One region of the Nitrosospira sp. Nsp13 genome, then DNA from elsewhere that is predicted to be linked to it. Evidence: riboswitches for the same ligand, from Rfam matches in the RefSeq annotation. Region 1 holds a riboswitch; the other holds the start of a gene.

What was found. A riboswitch is a leader RNA that binds a small molecule or an ion and turns the genes downstream of it on or off. The one in region 1 is predicted to bind cyclic di-GMP.
Region 2: it holds a riboswitch for cyclic di-GMP, as region 1 does, so the genes downstream of both, BLO43_RS06890 (PEP-CTERM sorting domain-containing protein) here and BLO43_RS12105 (S8 family serine peptidase) in region 1, are expected to answer to the same signal.

Annotation. Positions count from the first base shown of each region.
Region 1 covers NZ_FMVD01000010.1:73,568-84,079, forward strand. The annotation lists partial or broken gene BLO43_RS12095 (IS5/IS1182 family transposase) at 229-730, opposite strand; gene BLO43_RS12100 (XDD4 family exosortase-dependent surface protein) at 973-1,767, shown strand; cyclic di-GMP riboswitch class I at 2,074-2,160, shown strand; gene BLO43_RS12105 (S8 family serine peptidase) at 2,307-4,196, shown strand; gene BLO43_RS12110 (Kazal-type serine protease inhibitor family protein) at 4,480-5,256, shown strand; gene BLO43_RS12115 (hypothetical protein) at 5,610-5,810, shown strand; gene BLO43_RS12120 (Hsp20/alpha crystallin family protein) at 5,872-6,321, shown strand; gene BLO43_RS12125 (BCAM0308 family protein) at 6,518-7,021, shown strand; gene BLO43_RS12130 (CBS domain-containing protein) at 7,140-7,589, shown strand; gene BLO43_RS12135 (Hsp20/alpha crystallin family protein) at 7,743-8,255, shown strand; gene BLO43_RS12140 (YbhB/YbcL family Raf kinase inhibitor-like protein) at 8,394-8,867, shown strand; gene cls (cardiolipin synthase) at 9,321-10,512, shown strand, end outside.
Region 2 covers NZ_FMVD01000004.1:165,083-175,594, forward strand. The annotation lists gene BLO43_RS06885 (hypothetical protein) at 1-755, opposite strand, end outside; gene BLO43_RS06890 (PEP-CTERM sorting domain-containing protein) at 857-1,732, opposite strand; cyclic di-GMP riboswitch class I at 1,828-1,909, opposite strand; gene epsA (XrtB/PEP-CTERM-associated transcriptional regulator EpsA) at 2,182-2,952, opposite strand; gene BLO43_RS06905 (type II secretion system protein) at 3,350-4,000, opposite strand; gene BLO43_RS06910 (type II secretion system protein) at 4,017-4,463, opposite strand; gene BLO43_RS06915 (type II secretion system protein) at 4,467-4,967, opposite strand; gene BLO43_RS06920 (secretin N-terminal domain-containing protein) at 4,972-7,239, opposite strand; gene BLO43_RS06925 (secretion system X translation initiation factor) at 7,251-7,766, opposite strand; gene BLO43_RS06930 (hypothetical protein) at 7,763-8,332, opposite strand; gene BLO43_RS06935 (fimbrial assembly protein) at 8,314-8,850, opposite strand; gene BLO43_RS06940 (hypothetical protein) at 8,850-9,674, opposite strand; gene BLO43_RS06945 (GspE/PulE family protein) at 9,655-10,512, opposite strand, start outside.

The DNA of each region.
Region 1 (10,512 bases):
CATACAGACCCGCTTCGGCGGGTTTGTTGTTTGCTGACTATCAAGGAGCGATCCTCCTGCAGCGTACGTTGGCTTGCAATGGCAATTATGTATTGGCCCTCAGGCAATATCGCTTCTTGTGCTTGCACGTTGATAACCCTTGGTTAGTCGCCTCTGAACAATTCGATTTTCAAGAGTAGGCGACTGTAGGACGGCGGGTGCTGCGTTATCAGTCGCTGCTTGCCACTGCAGTCGAACGAGAATCAGACGAGAAGAAGCCGCAGCTTCCTCAAGATCATGCGCAGGTTGTGCAGCAGCCACAGAGCAAGGCATGGAAGGTGTCGCCTTCTGTGCCTTTCAATCAGTTCCTGCGCAGCCGGCCATCATTTTTCATGTGCCCGATTGCTGGTTCAATGGCGCTGTGTCGCCGAATGTCCCGCTTAAGCTGCGTACTGATGCGGCGTTTGAGTTTGCGGTGGTAGATCTTGACACCAGCTGGGGGTGGCTCCTCGGTAGCCCAGGTCCACGAACACTTCCTTCGGCTGGCGCTGTGTCAGGATTTCCATCTGCTGCAGCGCAGCGTGCAAGGTATGCCAATCGTAGGGATTGCCCGGCAGGCTGCACATGCCAACCACTAGCCCTTCCTGGTGTGTTTGCCTTTGGCGATGCACTCCGCTTCCGGTGCATGCAGGCTGTAGAGCTTGTGACTGTCTTTGGGCTGCTGCTTGAGCAGGCGCCCCACCTTAATATCAAAGCGGTTTTTTAACAGTTTACAAAGTAGTTCAATTTTAGGCGTAAAGAAGCGACGCAGGCTTTTTGAGGATCTTTTTTGTCGAGTATTTTTACCGAAGTGTGAATTATCAATATAGGAAGAGATTAAATTTAATTAAAATGAATGAGTTGTGGTAATTAAAAGATCTGGCACGTAAATTGCTTACTATGCGATTAGGGTCAAACCTATTTGTAACTTACTACCAGGAGTCATAAAAAAAAATGAAATACTCAAAATTATCCGTAGCCTTTGCGGGGATGCTTGTAGCATCGGCTGCGTCGTTGGACGCTATGGCGGTCCCTATTACCTTTACGGGGGCGGGGACAGGTCCAGGCGGTGTTCCTGTCACCGCATCAGCTATTTTCGATATTGTCGGCAATAATTTAACGGTCACTTTACAAAATACTTCACCCTCGAACAGCGGGCAAGATGCGCCGGGCAGTACTCTTACCGGTCTATTTTGGAATTTCACGGGAAATCCTCTTCTGACGCCGGTTTCTGCGACGGTGGGCGCTGGGTCATCTATTCTGGGTGCCTGTGATTTAGTCAATTGCACTGGTCTCACGAACGTTGGCGGCGAATTTGGATACCAGGCGGCCTCGCTTATCGGTGGTGCTGACAGGGGAATCTCAAGCTCGGGCTATCTGACCAGCGGCTTATCGGGCAACATCGGCAATTTCAATAATGGCCTTGCCGGCACTGATCTGGATAAGCCTGCATCACTCGATGGCATAAATTTCGGGATTATTTCGGCCGCATCGGGTTTTAATCCAAACGGTGGGTTGTCCAAGGACCCTCTCATCCAAGATACGGTTGTTTTTGTCCTGACTGGCGTAAATGGCTTGTCAATAGCTGACATTTCGAACGTCAGCTTTCAGTATGGAACAAGTCTGACGGAACTCAATGTTCCCGGCGATCCTCGCGACCCCCCCGTCCTTATTCCTGAGCCAGCGACACTCACGCTTCTTGGCTTGGGTCTATTGGGACTCGGTGCAGCCCGTAGACAGAAAAAATAGTTAACTTTCCCAGTTTCAACATACAGACCCGCTTCGGCGGGTTTGTTGTTTGCTGGCTATCAAGAGCGATCCTCCTGCAGCGTACGTTGGCTTCAACGGCAATTATGTATTGCCCCTCAGGCAATATCGTTTCTTGTGCTTGCGCATTTGATAATCCTCAGTAATTCAATTAGCAGCAATGTGAGACACCTTACTCGCTGATAATTTTCTTTCCATTTTTTTGTTACCCATTCGTTTGCACCCAAGTTGTACTTCAGTCTAATAGGCAACGTGCGTGGTTCATGTAAGATAACGCCAGAATTCTTGATCTGTAAAGGGCAAACCTCGCGAAAGCGGGGGGCGCAAAGTCGACGGTCTACCGGGCATACGCCCCAGGACGGCAGGACTGCCAGATAACGCCATTTCCTTTGTCAATGTTGTGAATTGACGGGAATCAAGTAATACGTTCGGATTCGGATTTTCATAACCGGTTACTGAGCGTTTTTCTCTCCAGGCCTATCCAGGCGGTTCCGCCTCCCTATCACGAGGAGGAACTACGGGTGAATATTAACAAACATGCATTACCTGCTGCCGGGGTAGAGGGTCCGGCTGCGGGGGCCGCAACACTAACTCTTTCTGGCTTTTTTGGCTCACGGCGTTGCATCCTTGCGCGGCATGGTGTCGCGGCGTTCGTATTGAGCAGTTGCATGACAGCCTCAGTAGTTTCCAACGCCGCACCTCCGGAAGACAAGGGGTCGCGATCGGCTGGTTCCGAAACATGGGCAAAAGGACGGATTCTGGTGATGCCGCGCGCCGGGCTGCCGGAAAAGGAGCTGGCAAAGATACTCGACGCCCATGGCGGCAAGGGCAGGAAGATCGGACAGAGCGACTTGTACATCGTGGACTTGCCGGGCAATGCCTCGGAAAAGGCGATCGCCGCAAGGCTGGCTCGCCACCCGCATCTCAAGTTGGCGGAACCCGATTATCGTGATTCGCCCGAACTGGTGCCGAATGATCCTTACTATGGCAGCGCGTGGCATCTGCCAAAAATCGGTGCGCCCGCGGCCTGGGATAGTTCTCAGGGCGCGGGTGTGACGATTGCCATCCTGGATTCAGGTGTCGATAGCGCCCATCCCGATCTTGCCAACCGGCTGGTGCCGGGCTGGAATTTCTACGACAATAATTCCAATACCTCGGACGTTTATGGCCACGGCACCAAAGTCGCAGGCGCGGCCGCCGCGGCCGGCAACAATGGCATAGGAGTGACCTCGGTGGCGGGTCAATCGAAGATCATGCCGATTCGCGTTACCGACGTCAGCGGCGGCGGTTATAGCAGCATGATCGCCAATGGCTTGATCTATGCAGCCGACCGCGGCATCCGCGTTGCCAGCATCAGCTTTGCAAATCAGCCCAGCCGGCCGGCCGTAGTCAGTGCTGCGCAATACATGAAGGACAAGGGAGGGCTGGTGATAGTGGCCGCCGGCAACAACGGCATCAATGAGAATTTCACTCCCACCACGGCGATGATTCCGGTATCGGCCACCGATGGCAATGACGTGAAAGCCAGCTGGTCGAGCTATGGTACGTATGTGGCCTTGGCTGCACCTGGCACGGGGATCTGGACGACGAGCAAGGGGGGGGGTTACGGGGCGGTTTCCGGCACTTCAGTATCGAGTCCGGTTACTGCCGGCGTGGTCGCGCTCATGATGGCGGTCAAGTCAACGCTGCCCAATACCCAAGTCGAAAGTCTGCTCTACTCCACGGCGGTTGACCTGGGTGCTGCCGGCCGCGATGCCTATTATGGCTATGGACGAGTGAATGCCGCACGGGCTGTGCAGGCTGCCGCGGCCACCGCCGAGGCTCCGGATACCCAGGCCCCGGTGGTTTCCATCTCCGCCCCCCTGGGCGGCGCCACGGTGACGGGGCTGGTCGGCGTGAATGTGATCGCGACCGACAACGTGGGCGTGACCCGTGTCGAACTGCGGGTCAACAGCACCACGGTCGCCATTGATACCTCGGCGCCGTTTGGCTTCACCTGGGATTCGGCCGGCACCCCCAACGGCATGTCCAATCTGGTTGCCTATGCCTTCGACGCGGCCGGCAACTCCAAGGCTTCAGCCGCCGTAGCGGTGAATGTGGCCAACGGAACCGTGACGGTTCCCAAAGATACCACGCCGCCGGTGGTAAAAATCATCAATCCGGTAGCAGGTAACGTTTCGGGTACCAATGTGCCGATCAGTATAAATGCCACCGACGATAGCGGCGCCGCGGGCATTACGCAAACCGTCTATATCGATGGGGTGCTGAAGGCAACCGGAAGCGGGAGCACGCTGGGTTACAACTGGAATATCCGTAAAGTCGCGGCCGGGGCGCATACAATCGAGGTCGTAACGAAGGATGCAGCAGGCAATGCTACGCCCACTTCCGTGAATGTAATGGTGATCCAGTAGCAACCACGAGCAGATTCGCGCCATAAAACCGGGCCAGGCATCATGCATGGACCGGTTTCTGGCCGCCTATTTCAATGTGTTTTTTCCGCCGGGATGATGCAGCCAGTCGCTGGACTCGTTTCACCAACCACAAATCCGTCTTTACTTTTGAATTTTCTTTACTACAAAAAGAATGTGATGCTTTCGTTGTGAGTGGATATTACCTGGGTATCAGGGGGCATTTCATAGGTATGCCGTTAGCCTTCGCAGATTTGCCAACGATTTACAGATAGGAGAAGAGAAAATGAAAAGGTTAATTTACATTTGCCTGGTGGGTGCAGCGCTTTTCAGCATCACACCGGTCATTGCTCAGCCCCCTGTGGATCCCGCGGAACGTGCCGTTAATATTACTTTAACCAATGATGGGCGCGGTCTCGATAACGCCGCCTTGCGATCAGTGCGTAAGTTTGTAGGGCAGGCAATTACCGCTAATACCGTCGATACATTCGCTGTTTATAGCCCCAGAGCGGGTGGACCCATTCCGATCGAAGGAGGTTTACTCGCATGCGCGGAGGCGGGCTTCAACACAACGTCAAAAAAGTTTAACGCTTTTGTCAGACAGTTGCGTTCCATTCATCCCAAAGCAGGCACATTTCTTAATGTGGAGTTAACTTCGCAATGCAAACCGATTGATTCGAGCCCCGGTGGGCAGGCCCTGACTTGTGGCGGAATCGCCGGAGAAACCTGTCCTGACGCGCAACAGTACTGCGATTTTGGTACCGGCCGATGCAAGATGCCGGATGCGCAAGGCACATGCAAGACCAGACCTACGATTTGTACCCGGGAATTCAGACCGGTATGCGGTTGCGATGGCAAGACGTACGGGAACGCGTGTACTGCGGCAGCTGCGGGCGTGTCCGTTGAGCACGAGGGCGAGTGCAAGAAGACTGAACCGCAAGCCTGTGGTGGAATTGCGGGGATTCAATGTGCCGCTGGCGGAATTTGCGTGGATGATCCCACCGATGATTGCGATCCCAAACAGGGAGGGGCGGATTGTCCAGGAATCTGCAAGAGCATGTAAATTGTGCCCGGTATGCCTACTAGGTAGGGCCTGCGCTTCACACCTTGCCTCCGCGTTTTTTGTGTAGCAACGCGGGTGAGAAATAAAGGCCCTAGTTCCAAATGATCTATGCTCAATGTTCGCAAGCGTACAGAGATTGTCACAAGGAGCTGTTAATAATTAAGAGTCTCATCGTTAGATCAGGTTGCGCGATTAAATGGTGACATATTCTTCGCATAGTTTTTCAATTCATTTTTAGAGGTCATATTTTGTCAAGTAAACCATTGAGCAATCCCGATGCGGGAAGCACGAAGAGAAAAAAAAATGAAAGCGAATTTGTTGAACCCTCAAAAAAATTGATACCCGCTGAGTCAATGGCGGCGAAAACTCGTCGATCCGGCGAGCATAAAGTAAGGGAGCGAAGAAATGGTTATCAGATGATTTCGACCGCCTCTTATTATCGAACTGAACGCCGTGGCGCTCATGCGCAAGACTGGCTGGCGGCGAAAACGGAAGTGGAAGGCTTGCCCGGGATGGATGGCACACCCTATAACGTGGGAGACTCTGACCGCTAATCCTGGCGTGACCGGGGCAGCATGGGACGGTTGAATAACTTTACTATAAAGGAGAAATATCATGGCAAATATCATGCGGCGTTCCCCTCTTTTCAGCGATATCACCCGCTCCGATCCGTTTTACAATATTGAGGACTGGTTCAAGAATTTTGGAATGCGCCCATTTTCCATGGAAATGGAAAACGCTCCCACAATCAAGATGGATTTGACTGAGAACGATACGGCTTATACCGTCCGCGCGGAAATACCAGGGGTCAAGAAAGAGGATGTCAAGGTACAAATAGACGGCAACCTGGTTTCCATCAGTGCCGAGACCAAGGGAGAAAAAGAGGAAAAGGAAGGAGAAAGAGTTATTTGCCGCGAATGCCATCAGGGATCGGCTTACCGGAGCTTTACCCTGAGCAGCGAAGTGGATGAAACCAAAGCCGAGGCCAAGTATGAGAACGGTACGCTGGTACTGACGCTCCCGAAGAAGAGTGGGAAAACGGCCAAACGGATCGAAGTTAAGTAAAGCGGATTTTATATAGGAGGGATGATAAAGCGACTGATATGAATTTGTCATTCCTTGGGCTTGCGGACTTGATTTCGAGTATTCGTTTTCGTGTTTCGGTAGATGAAGCAACGCCTGTCTGTGATTCCGGTTATGGCGCTGGAATGATCGATTGCCGTGTGTAGAACGTAATATTTTTCATTCTGGGAGTATTGCAATGAGCACCGCAGGCAAGTTACCCGGCTTCCATCAAATTTCCCGTGATGACGGCCTCTTTCAAGAGCGTGTGCATGACACCTATAAAGCAAGACGCAAGCTGCCGGAGCCTACCATCTGCCCTCAATGCGGGGCCGTATTTCATGAAGGACGCTGGCAATGGGGCAGCGCCAACGCCGATGCACACCGGGAAACCTGCCCCGCCTGCCATCGCACGCATGATCATTTTCCTGCCGGGTTTTTAACCTTGCAAGGGGTGTTTTTTTTCGCTCATCGCGAGGAAATCATGCATCTTGTACACAATGTTGAAAAACGCGAACGAGCCGAACATCCGCTTAAGCGGATCATGGCAGTCGAAGAAGAAGATAACGCGACACTGGTAACAACGACTGACATCCATCTTGCCCGCGGCATTGGTGAAGCGTTACATCACGCTTATCAGGGCGATCTGGAGTTTCACTATAGCCCGCAAGAGTATCTGCTGCGCGTAAGGTGGGCGCGCTAAACAGGGTGGTAACAGGCTGACCAGACCGGGATCGATGGATTGCCATATTTCCGGCTGGCTTACCGGAACAGGCGTCATGCCATCCGGTATGAAATATTTAACTATATTGGAGGGCATCATGCCTGTCGGTGAAATCTGTAACCGCGATGTTGTTATCCTGAAACGTGACGATACCATTCTGGAGGCCGCCAAGCTCATGCGGCAGCATCATGTCGGTGATGTCCTGGTTGTCGAAGAGCGTGGTGGCGTTCAGGTTCCGGTCGGGATTGTTACCGACCGTGATCTCGTGGTGGAAATCATGGCCCCGGATCTCGACCAGAAAGTTATTACCGTAGGCGATATCATGGTGCGGGAACTGGTGACGGTGAATGAAAACATCGGGGTATTCGAAGCGATTCAATACATGCGCAGCAAGGCTGTAAGGCGATTGCCGATCGTAGATAAGAACGGTGGGTTGGTGGGTATTCTTACGCTCGATGATTTGTTGGAACTACTGTCGGAAGAGCTGCTCGCAATTGCCAAGCTGGTCAAATACCAGCGACAAAAGGAAACCAGGCGTCGTCAATAAGCAGGTCATGAGGGCGTGTCATGAAACCCGGAAATATTTTTCTTCCATGTTTATGAATCCGCCCCGTAGCGAACCCATCAAGAAAATGGCCGCCCGGTGGCGTAAAAAATATTGTGAATCATGATGTCAAATTGAAAACAAGCGGAGTAAGCCATGCTGGATTCTTTGAAACAGGCGGGAAAAAATATCGGTCGTGACTTGAGCCGTACTTGGGAGAATATTTCAGAAGGGTGGCGCGAACTCCTCAACCATAGCAGTGAAGCGCTGACTCAATTTACCCGGCATAAAAGTGAGGAGCCCGACGAGCATGGCGCTGGTGGCATGCGTCCCGCTTTCCCGCGCTGGAGCTTACTGGCGGGCGAAATGGAGGAAACGGACAAGGAGATTGTGGTGCGGGTGGAGCTACCCGGTATGGAGAAAGAAGACTGTCACATCACCATTGACGGCGGCATGCTCTATCTGCGCGGCGAGAAGCGTTTCGAGCGTACTACCCAGGACAGTACCTACCATGTCATGGAGCGTGCCTATGGGGCATTCCAACGTGCTATTCCGTTGCCGCGCAATGTGGATACGAACGACGCGCAAGCAAGCTATAAGAATGGTGTCCTGACCGTCAGGTTGCCGAAACTGGGCGGCGAGAAGGGAAGAACCATTCCCATATCGTAACGAATGGAAGCGGGGACTTATTTCATCCGGCGGTCGCGCGTTGGCATTGTTGCCGTCTCGCTGGGGATTGCCTTCATTTGTATCGTGGCGGGAGCGGCTGAAACAGGATCGCCCATCATCAAGAAGGAGAAAACCATCATGACCATGACCATTACCTCATCATCTTTTCCTCCTCTGGGAGTCATTCCCACTCGCCATACTTGCGAGGGCCATGATACTTCACCCGAACTTTTCTGGACAGAAATACCCGAGGGGACGAAGAGTCTGGTTTTAATCATGGATGATCCGGACGCGCCCGATCCGGCCGCACCTAAAAGAACCTGGGTGCATTGGGTGCTCTACAACATCCCGGTCAATACCAGCGGTTTACCCGAGGCCATTGCGGCAAGGGATCTTCCAACAGGAACCCTGGAAGGACTTAATGACTGGCAGCGCACCGGCTACGGTGGACCATGTCCGCCGATAGGCAGCCATCGCTATTTTCATAAGCTCTATGCGTTGGATACTGTATTGCCGGATTTGAATCAGCCCACCAAGGCAAAGCTGGAACAAGCGATGCAAGGGCATGTCATCGCCCATTCCGAGTTGATCGGGTTATATCAGAAGCGCTAATCACTCATTCGGTACCTCAAAGTATCGCGGGTACGATCGCGAGTCCGGTTGTTATCCCGACCACGACAGTAACATGCTTCATAGAGAACTCATGAAGCTCCCGGACGTGACGCATAGCAATTTCCCATCTTCCCCACGCTCGACTAAATACTTCAGGTAATTACCCGTCCTTCCGGCGATCCGTGGGGGACATCCATAGCCCGTTCCCCGTCAGCCCATTTTGCTTTTTGCGGCAGGCCTCCAAGTATGTCGAGAAACTTCACACTTCACGAGGTTCATGTCGGTAACTAGTTGACTGATCTGTTTTGGAACGATTCTTGCTTTTTCTACTCTGAATCTTCAGATTTAATTCCATAAATGAAACATGGATATTAATTCTCAAACAGGGAGTGTGAATTGGTGAAGCGTCCTGCAATGTAACCGGCAATATCAAAACTCGAGGAAATGGAATTCATGATGATTCAGAAGTGTGCGGGGGTACTGTGCCTGGTACTGCTGGCAGGCTGTGGTTCCCTGTCATTGCCGGATAGAATGGCACATACAACCCATGCGGTAAATGTAAATGGTGCGCAGGGTCCGCTTTCCGCCCGGAAGAGTGAAACAGTCCTGGCAGGACTGAAGAACGGTAGCCCCAAAACGAACATCTTTGACAGGCACCTTGCTCAAGTCGAGGAACTCATGGGAAGCCCGTTGATGACGGGCAACAAGGTAACGCTGCTGCTTGATGGCCCTGCTACCTACAAATCGATGTTTTCCGCGATACAGGGTGCGAAGAATCATATCAACATGGAAACCTACAGTATCGAGGATGATGAGATTGGTCACCGGTTCGCGGCTGCATTGATGGAAAGGCAAAAGAAGGGCGTACAGGTGAATTTTATATACGACAGCGTCGGATCGGGTGATACACCTAAAGAATTCTTCAAATCAATGATGGACAGCGGCATCAACGTACTGGAATTCAACCCCATTAATCCGTTGATGCTGCGCAAGAAATGGGAGGTGGGCCGCGATCATCGCAAGCTGCTGGTGGTTGACGGCCAGATTGCCTTTGTCGGCGGCGTCAATATTAGCAGTGTGTATTCCAGTGGGTCCTTCACCCGATCCAAACCGCGCACAACGGATACTCCACCGTGGCGCGATACTCATCTACGTATTGAGGGGCCGGTTGTCAGCGATTTCCAGAAATTATTTCTCGCGACCTGGGCCAAGCAGCAAGGTGAGCCGCTGGTGTCGAAATCCTTTTTCCCGCAGATAGGCAGCAGGGGTAATGAGGTGGTGCGTGCCATCGGCAGCTCGCCGGATGAGTCCTACAGCTCCATTTATGCTACGCTGTTATCCGCGATTAACAGCGCCGAGACCTATGCATATATTACAACCGCATATTTTGTCCCTGACCCGCAATTGCTGGCTGTATTGAAGGCCGCAGCTCAGCGCAATGTCGACGTGCGCTTGATGCTACCCGATAAAACGGATTCGAATCTGGTTTATTATGCTTCGCATTCCTACTACGATGAACTGCTGAGCGCCGGCGTGAAGATCTATGAGCGGGAAGATGCGTTACTACATGCGAAGACCGCACTGATAGACGGCGTTTGGTCTACCATAGGCTCAACCAATCTTGATTGGCTCAGTTTTCAGCATA
Region 2 (10,512 bases), on a different contig from region 1:
AGGTACAACGGGTAGCTTACCGCCACGCCGAAGGCTTGGCCGATGTTGGTTGCCACTTCGCTGCCGATGGCGCCCAGATCCCGTCCGATTTCCAGGTTCTGCTTGTTGATCGTGTACTCGGTGTCGGAAAAACCGCCATCGGGATAGCTCTGGCCAGGAAGGGCCGAGGCATCGCCTTTGAGCGTGGTGGTGAAGGTCTTGGTAACCGTGTCGCTACAGTTGTTGTAACGGCCGATGGCATAGGACACACCGTTCAGGACGACGTTGGTGCTGCCGGCAGCGCCTGCGGCGCATTTACCGGCAGCGCCCAGCAATGCCAGGTTATTGACGCGTTTGATATTGCCCGGCAGGTAACCATTGGGATTGGGCTCGCCCGCCATGCTCAGATGCGGGGCGTAAGCGTTGAAGGAACCTGCTTCAACTGTGTGGTACACCACCACTTTCTTGCCCGCCAGCGAACCGGCGGCGGCACTCATGGTGCAGGCATAGGCGACCCGGTCGCCGCTGCTCTTGCCGGGCTCGGTGCCGGTGCTTTCCAGGTACATGTGGGCGTCATTGGCGCCGCCGTTGCCGGCCAGGCCATTGCAGAGCGACATCACACTGCGAAATACGGCATTGCTGGGGGCGGACGCGCCGGACAGCCACACGTAGGTGGTGGGGCCGGCGGCAATCTGTGCAGGAGTGAGGGCGAAAGCAACCGGGGTTGCGCCTAGCGTCGCGACTGCGAGCGCGATTTTACTCAATTTCAGTTTCATTTTGATATCCTTTTAACGGGTTGTATATGCGTATTCATCCCTTCTCCGCCTCCCCAAACGGGAGGCGGAAGCGGATCGAAGAAGCGAGTGGCAGTGGTGTTTCAGACCCCTGTGCGGCGACGGACCATCGCGCCGAGCATGCCGAGCCCGGCCAGCAGCATGGCCCAGGTATCGGCTTCCGGTACCGGGCTGGTGATGCTGAGGATACCGGCTTCGTTCAATGCAATCTTGGTGAACTCGCCCGCACCGATAACGCCGTCGTGATTCAGGTCAACACCGAAAGGAGTCTTGGTAGCCTGGGCAAGATTGGAAGTGGAGGAAGTCGTCAAAAACCAGAAGTTCTGCTCCGTACCCAGTACCTGGGTGGTGTCAACCGTAGTCTTCGCCATCCAGTTATCACCTTGGGTCGAACCACCAATTGCGCCGAAGAAGGTATTGGGAGCATCCGTCGGCATGGCAACACTGGCGCCATTGGCATCGGTGGCATGGGTGCCGCGACTATTATTGGCATCGATATACGCTTCCATGATGTTCATCGTTTTCACGTTTGTATTCCCCTGGCTTGGCCAGGAATTCACATTTCCCGTCATCAGATAACGCGAACCGCCGGCGAGATTCCGGTCGGTGTCATCCAGAGCGATCACATTGAATTCGATTTTACCTATGTTGGCTGCACCGACAAAATTCACCAATTGATTCCAGGAGGCGCCGTAGGCACCAGAATTAAGGTTCCACGTTCCGGCAAGGCCGGTCAGGCTGCTGTTCGCGGCGAGCACATCGTTCATTTTTAAGCCCAGATCGAACAAGGCCGAGATATCATCCCCACCGGTGGTAGCGGAATCGCCACCGTAATAGCGTACGTTGAGCAGGAGTTCACCGTTGCCGGTCACGCCACCGTCGATAGCGGCAAAAGCCGGCGCCGAGGCTGCCATGATGGCGGCGACCGCGAGTGCCTTAAGCTTGAAGTTCATTTTCATTACTGATGCTCCCTAAAAAGTTAAATGAGTTGCGCCTGATATCCGATTTCAACCGGCTGACCCATGCGGCTCGTGGCCCATCTGATCAGCCATCCTGGAGCAACCCGGCTACCTCCGCTAACGCTTAGGCCCGCGGCTTTCCGTCCCCGCCTCGCAACGGGTTTGGCTTTGTTCCCGTCTGGCGTGAAGTGCTTGCACTTTCTGCCGGACCCTTGCCACTATATGCAGTGATGGTTAAGCGCTTATGAAGCTCGACCATAGTTTCTGTAGTCCTTCCTGTTCATTTTTCCGTACCGGAACGACACCTGATCCATATCAATCCTTTTTCATGCCGCCCTCTTAGGTTAAAGACCCGATGTGACGTTAAATAGATAGGTCGATGAATTTTTCATAAGGCGTTCGGACTACGCAGCCGCTCGTGTCCGGATGTCTCAACGACTCGCTAGCGGCTAGAGCGTGATCTTCAACGCCATCGCCTTGGCTACCGCATGCGCCCGGTTGTTGACGTTCAACTTGCGCAGGATTTTTTGAATATGATTTTTAACGGTAAGGGGGCTGATTTTGAGCAAGCTCCCGATTTCAAGATTGCTCTTCCCCATCTGCACATAGCGCAGAACTTCCGTCTCCCGGTCCGTGATGAGTTTTCTGTTTTTTTCCACTATGGCACCGGGCTGGTGATGCCGTTCATGGAATAGCATTCGTACCAGTGCCATATGCATATGAGGCGCCAGCAGTTCGAGAAAGTATGCGTGGCGCTCGGTTAACACACCGGAAATTTGCGTAAAGGCAAACAGACTGCTCGTCCGGCCATTGGCATCGAACATTCCGTGCGCCGCGACGCGCTCCAGATTACCGCGCTTGAGATCATTCACAAAATGCTTGTAGGCAATGCCATTGGGATTATTAGGGCAAAGTAGAAATGGCTGGTTCTTGCCCGCGCTCCATGCCGACATGACACGGAATACAATGCCCCCATCCGGCCGGCAAAGCTCGGAAAACAGAATCTCGCTTATTTCAGTACGGCTGAATTTTTCGATGCTGATCGATTGGCCGGACCCCTCATCGAACACGCATATGAGCATGCCGTGCGGCAAAAGGCTTTGTAGCTCGCCTTGTGACCAGAGGAAGAATTGATGGCGCCGGAAAATGCAGGTTGATGAGTCGATGATCCGGAACAGATATTCCATTTCTCGTTCCGTGAGAGTAATGGTTCCCCCCATGATGCCTCTTATGCCTTGATTTTATTTGTGTCGCATACCCGGCCACAACATCGGTAAAGTTGTATTCTTACTCAACTTCGGAGCCCGGCTATTTTCAGCGCTCTGGATGACAGAATCATTAAGGTCGTGTGTCAAATTCGTGAATATGATGCAGGTAGAAAGGATCATGTCAGACGGCATACGGGCATTCATGGCGCCGCGGCGCAGATCCGGAGTCAAAAGATCGTTCAACCTGAATCGGTAGTTTGACATGAGCAGAGTGTGCGGTTTTTGGGATGCGGGCAGCGCATAGGGATGCAACGCGGTCACTGCGACCCTCGCACCGCCCGATTCCCGGCGGCTTGATATCTGGTTGCCGTCGCGGGGGAGTGGTTTCGCGACGAGCTAAGGCATGCGTTCAGTAGGCTGGCGGCGGGGAGACTGAACCTGACGCGGCCGATGGATCAGGTGAGAGTGGAGGGGGCGATGCTTCCGGCTGCGCCGGGGATTGCGGCTGGGATGGGGGTTTGGGTTGCGATTGAGGTGCGGGCTGAGACTTGGACTGAGACTGAGATTGGGGTTGTGATCCCGGTTGCTGCGGGGTGCTGCCAGCCTCTCCCGGCGTGTAGACGAACGCCCAGTCCTGATAACTCGCTGCGTCGGCAAACTTCGCATAGCGCTCGTGAAAATTTGCCCGCTTAAATGGTTTACGGGTCGAAAAACTATGGACTCCGACAATTCCGATGCCGGGCTTTCTGATCAATCCCCACTCTGCTCTGCCCGTCATGGGATCGAAATAGATTTTGCGCAAATGCCGTTTGGGTATCGGGAAACGATCATCGAAAAGCAATTTCTGCTCCGAATCCGGAAAACGCTTGGGCATTCCCGGAGAGCTCTCGTAGTATGATCCGATCGCCTGTCTGAACTGTTCTCCCACGAACATGAGTTCCACTTCTTTTTCCCGTCGCGCTTCGGTTTGCCATAGTTGTCCCGCGGCAGCCAGAACAATACCTGCCAGCGCGACTGTGAAGAGTATCCAGATATAGGTGAATCCTCTTTCCGCACCCATGCCTCAGATCCCTTTTTTACCACGCCTCGTAAAGTGTGCCATCTTTTGCCTGCTCAGGTGAACCGCTACGCACGTCATAAACCCCTCCGCCATCACGGGGGGGAGGCACGGCAACCCATGTTGCCGCGCTTTCCGTCAGCGGGTCGACCGGAATAGCGCGCAAATATCGCTTCTCCACCAATTCGTTCAGTTCGCTCGGGTATTTTCCGGTATCACTATAAAATTTATCAATCGCATCGCGCATGACGTGGAGATCCTGTCGCAGCACCACTTCTTTGGATCTGTCGAGCGAGTTAAAATACCTGGGCACCACAATACTGAGTAAAGTGGCAATGATCGCCATTACGACCAGTAGCTCGATCAGGGTAAAACCGGAATATCTCCAGTTTTTTACCGGAAACCCGCCGACTTTTCCGGCACTTTGCCTGGTTCTCAAAATGAAGGCGGAATAAGCGTTGCGCATCTCTCACCACCTGTCGTAAGCAATGCCATTCAAGCCAATTTGCTGCGAACGGGAGTACACATCAAAAACATCGTTACCCTCTTGCGGATTATCCGGCGGGCTTTCATAAGAACGCTTGCCCCAGGTTTCGGCATCAGGCAGCGCCGGGTCGGTGGACATGGGATCGCGGGGCAATCGCCGCAAAAAATAGATCTTGCGCTTTTCCGGATCCCTGGCATCGGGTACCCCGGCAACCAGGTCTTCCAGTTTGCGAGGATAGTCCGATTCGTCCGCTTTTCTAGCGATACGCCCGTCATTCACCGCCCGCTTATAGGCATCGAGCGCTTCCCGGATCTGCCTTAGCCCCACCCGCAATTCTTTTTCTTTTTCGCGCTGCGCGGTGAGTTCATACAACGGCATGGCCGAAGAGACTAGAACCGCCATAATGGCCATCACGACTGTCAACTCGACCAGGGAAAAACCACCATTTCCCGCTGGGCTTGCGGCCGGAATTATTTTCGCCATGCACTCAACGGATCTCGATATTCGCCACAGGGGGTAATTTAACCTCGGGTGGCGCACCCTCGCTGTCTCCCTGAAATGTAACGCTCCTGACGCTGACCTGAGCCGTGCCCGATTTTTGCGCAATGATCTTGAACGTCAGACTCGCCATCCCCCCGCCTTTGCCCAGTTTCAATTGGCGTACCCCGGATTTTTCTCCCTCATCCAGTACTTCAAGCTGGGCTGCGTCGTAATCCAGTTCAAGGTCGGCGGCGGGCAGGTTTTCCGCACCGGCAAGATTCACGCTAACGGTGAAATCCTTGCCAGGCGCAACCTGTTCCGGCACGTTCAAAGATAGCACCGCCGGGGCTTGAGGGGCGGCCGCGGCGGCCTCACGGACCGGCCGGGATTCATCGAGAAGCGGGCGCGGGATGTCCCTCTGAGTCGCCGCCACGCCTCCCGCGGGTGTGGATGATATCGCCAGCGATCGCGCCGCGACCTTGCTGATCCTTACCGGCAGCATTCCCGCGGTGTTCTCTGTGCCAAAATGAAACTCACTATCTATTTTTGTGCGCCGTGAAATATTGCGCAGGATACGTGGCGTTATCAGCAGCGCGATCTCGGTCTTATTGCGTGTAAGACTCTGACTCGAGAATAATTTACCAATCCAGGGCAAATCTCCCAACCCGGGGACCTTGGTGATGGTGATGCGCTCATCGTCGCTGATCAATCCCGCCAGAACCTGGGTTTCACCATCCCTCAGCATCAGCGTGGTTGCCGCGGTACGGGTACCCACCTGATAGGCGAGCCCACCCCCGGTCACGGGCACTTCCTTGACGATATTGCTGACTTCAAGACTGACCTTCATGGATACCTCATCCTGAAGCGAAACTGTGGATTCGACATCGAGCTTGAGCCCCACGTCAAGATAACTCACCGATGAGGCCACGCCGACATTGGCGGTGGCGGTCGTGGTGACAACGGGAACCTTGTCGCCAATGAGAACTTTTGCTTTCTCGCGGTTCTTGACACGAATGCGCGGATTGGCAAGGACATTGATGATCCCATCCTGCTGCTTGAGGTTGACGATCACTGCGGGATTGGCAATAAATGCGGTTAACCCCTTGGCGCTCCAGCCGAGGTCGTTGATCCCGGTGCTATTAATGGTCCAGGTTGCAGGAATGCCGGCGGCCACACCGCCCGCGGTGAGCATGTTCACATTGATTTGGTTAGGATACTGTAAACCAAGCGTTTGCAGTTTAGTACGTCCGATTTCCAGTACTTCGACTTCCAGCATGACTTCGGGATCGGCCAGATCATTCAGTGTAACCAGCCGCTCGACAAGTCGAATCGCGTCCGGCGTGTCTTTCATGACGAAGAGGTTTAGCGCCTCGTCCACGTGAATATCCTTGGTTTTGACCAGCCCCTTGACCATGGCGACCATCTGTTTCACATCCACGTTCGAAACATAGAAACTGCGTACCGCCAGGTCCTGGTATTCCTTCTGTTTGGCGGGTGTATTGGGATAAATCAATACCGAATTTTCGTTCAGCACTTTGTGTGTCAGCTGATTTGTCATGAGCAGCAGCTTGAACACATCTTCAATGTGGGTATTGCGCAGGAAAACAGTGGTTTTGGTATCCTGCTTGACGTCTTTGTCGAATACAAAATTGATCCCCGCGGTACGCGCCATAATTTCGAATATCGATTTCAAACCGGTATCGCGAAACTCGAGGGTAATCGGTTGCTTGAAACCTGTTTTTAACAAGGGTGGCTGCTCCATGGCCGCCCCGTCTCGCAACTGAAGTTCGGTAAGCTGTCTTATCAGCCGGCGGGCATCCTCTTGCATCGGATTTTCCTGCAGAACCAACCGGATCCCGGCTTCCGCAGCGGGATAGTCATTGCGCTGAAGCAATGCTTCCGCCTGCTTCAACGCCTCGATATGACGGCGGTCCATCTCGATAACCGCCAAACCCACCTGCGCACGTTCATTGCGCTGATTCAACTCAAGTACATGGCGAAATCCCCGCTCCGCGGCATCGAGATCGCCCGAGAATCGGGCATTCTGGGCCTCGACGAGCACGCGTCCCGCTACCGCCTCGCGCTGACGCGCGAGCACCGCGCGAATCTCCAGATTGTCCGGTTCTTCGCGTGCCGCCTTTTCCAGGCTTGCCAGGCCGGTATCCATCTTGCCCTCGGCAATAAGCTGCTTGCCCTCGTCAAAAGCCTTATTTGTCGCGCATCCGGCAAATATGGCCGAGATCATCACGATCAAGATATACCTTCCAGTTTTCATCGCGGGTTTCTTTATACTCCACTGCCTATCGAAAGCACTTGCTTGGCATTGAGCGGTATATAAGTCAGGGTGATGGCGTGATCGGTCACCTCATCCACCCGATATTGGTTATCTATTTTTTCTCCCACCTTGACGACATAGTTGCGTTCAGCCAAAGCGAGAAAGACCTGTGTTTGATCCCCTTCGGTCACTTTGCCGAGATATTTGAACATAAGGGGCGGCGGGGAGGGCGGCTGGGGTTTCGCGGTGGGGGGGGGCGGTATCCACGATTGACGGCTAAAAAGGTTGCCCGCCTGTGCACTGAATTTTCTGCGTTCCAGCCGCTCAAGTTCTAGTTGCGCGGTGTCATCTTCGGTGGCGTGCAACTCCTTCCTCTCCCCTGTTATCTCCCTTTGCGCCTTTTGTTCGGGAACCGCGGCTACCGGATCTGTGCCTCCATCTCCACCGCTCACCCACTGGGTAGCGAGAAGTGTCGCCAACAACGCTCCTCCCAGCCACACTACGCGCCCCCGTCCTGTTGTCTTCATCTCTTGCCTTCGTTCAAATAAAGATGAAACTTGAGACTCGCTTCGAGCAAATCGGATTCCACACCTTCACGTTTGATCACAATATCCACGAGCGCGATGGCGGGAACAACGCGCAAGGCATCGGCGATAAAAGCGCGCATTTGCGGATAACCGCCCCGAACCGGCAGCATCATTTCATAGCGCGCAAGCTTCCATCCCTTGTCGCGCACCATACGATACTCGCTACCGCTGATCTCCACGTTGGCTGCTTCCGCAACCTGCACCAGTTCCTTGATCCAGAACGGTGATGAATCAATATTCGGGAAAAAAGCATAGAAATCCCCCAGCCCTTGATCGCTTTGCATTTTTCTGCCTGATACACGCACCGGTTCCGCCCGAAAATGCAATCGCATCGTTTCGGCTTTCTCCATGAGTGCGCTTGACTCGGCCTGGCGCGGCAGCACCGCCGAAAAGAAAAACACAACCGAAAAAACCAGCAGTCCGAAGCCGATTTTTCCAGCACTGCCAAGCCGCTCCGTTTGCCAGCGTACCCGCAGCAATGTATTTGTCAGGACGCTTCGATCCATGATGCCATAACGGAAAAAATAATCGGCCGCTGCGGATCGTCCTGCTTGACTTCATACTTAAGCAGATAGGCATCCTTGAGGACCGGTTCGCGCTCCAGGGCGCTGACGAAATCAAGCAATGCCGCCATACTCTTTGCCTCACCTCCCATTCGCATCGTTCGGCCGGCGGCATCCGGCTGGAACGCCAGCAGAGCCACCTCGGGACTTGTTGCATATTCGACAGAATCAAAGAGCGCACCCCACGGCAAGTCGATCTCGCTCAGCACCGCGTTGGCTCTTCTAATTTCCTGCTTTATTTCCCGTCCTCCCTGTGCTGGAGAAACCAGTGGCTTCGTCTTCCTTCCCGTCCGTGAATCCATTGAGGCGATGCGCAAATCCCAGTAGGCCACTTCGTCCGTTGCCCCTTGATATTGATAGAGCACACCGGCTAAAGCAAGCATACCCAGCGCCAGCATGATGTATCCGGCACTTCGTGCTTCCTGTCCGCCGTCAGGAAATTTCAGATCGAGGCTACGCATCAGTTTTTCCCGTCTGGAGCCGCGACAGCGAGCGGATAATGCGACGGTGCGAGCATACTCTCGGTCTGCAATGGAATAATCCGCCAGCCGCAATCTCCCGGTAATGCCAATTCCGGATGCTCCGGCGCAAATAGATAGACCTGCTCGACGGCTTCCTTGCGCGCTGAAAACAATATTGCTTCCTGATCCAGCGCAGCAAGCAGCTCGTCTTCCGCGTTATGCAACATACGCTGGTTGCGTATCCCCTGCCAGACGCCGTTCGATAACGAGACGAGGCAAAGGCGCCCGGTTTCCATGAGGGCAAACCATATCCGTTCCCCCTTGAATCGTTTGCACCATTGATCGAAGGCGCCCGACAGGTAAGGCACTATACTTTTTAACCTGACTTTGTGTTGCGTTGCGAGTTCGTTCAATCGTTGAAGCAGGATACTTTCTATCGCAGCGCAGACGCCCCCGTTGCATGGGTCCCAGGCACTCATGCTCAGCGTCCATGCCCCCGCTCTCTCTCCGTACACCTCACGCATGTGAAAAGCCGCGTAGGCGTACAACTCGGCGGGGGTCAGGATTTGCGCTTGTGGTGATACCACCGCGTATCGCACAAAGTCGTTAGAAATCGTGATTATCATATCCACGCCGGCGGCATCCACGATCATCTGATCCAATTGCCTTAGTGGTTGCTCCCAGGCAGGCGAATCCGGATCGCGCTCGCAAGCCGCCGCCAGCCTGGCAGCCTGCACCGGCTTTATTCCGCGGTAAGAACGCACCAGCTCGACCCGGCCCGGCGCGAAAAAAACCCGCATCTGATCACGCCACAATGGTGACACGATTGGCCTCCTGCAGACTTGTTTGCCCGGTTTTCACCATCTCCAGCGCCGCTTCACGCAGGAAACGGGTACCGCCACGCCGCGCCGCCTCTTTTATCCGGCGTATGGGTTCACGCGCTATGATGAGTTCACGGATTTCATCGTTCAATACCAGCATTTCCGCGATTGCATTTCGCCCACGGTAACCGCTCCCCCGGCACTGGCCGCAACCTTTGCCAACGCGGAACCGGAATTCGCTAGCTTGCTCGGAAGTAATGCCGGATTCCGTGATCAGTTGCTCGTCCGGCCGTTCTTCTACCGCGCAATGTGAGCAAAGCAGCCGAATCAGCCGTTGCGCGGCGATTCCGTTCAAGGCTGAGACAAAACTATAGGGGTCCACCCCCATATGCGAGAAGCGGCCGATGACGTCGAACACGTTATTGGCATGCACCGTGGTAAATACAAGATGGCCCGTCAACGCCGCTTGTATGGCGATCTGCGCCGTTTCGGGGTCACGGATTTCGCCGACCATGATCTTGTCCGGATCGTGCCTCAAAATCGAGCGCAAACCACGTACAAAAGTCAGCCCCTTTTTTTCGTTGACCGGTATCTGCAGCACACCGGGTAGCTGGTATTCGATCGGGTCCTCTATGGTGATAATTTTGTCTTGCCCATCATTGACTTCCGAGATCGCGGCGTACAGCGTTGTGGTCTTGCCGCTGCCGGTGGGACCGGTAACCAGCAACATGCCATACGGTTCGGAACTGAGACGGCGGAAACTCGCTATGGCGGCCTGATTGAAACCAAGATGATTCAATGTCAGTCCCTCGACATGGTCGGCAAGCGCCTGCCGGTCGAG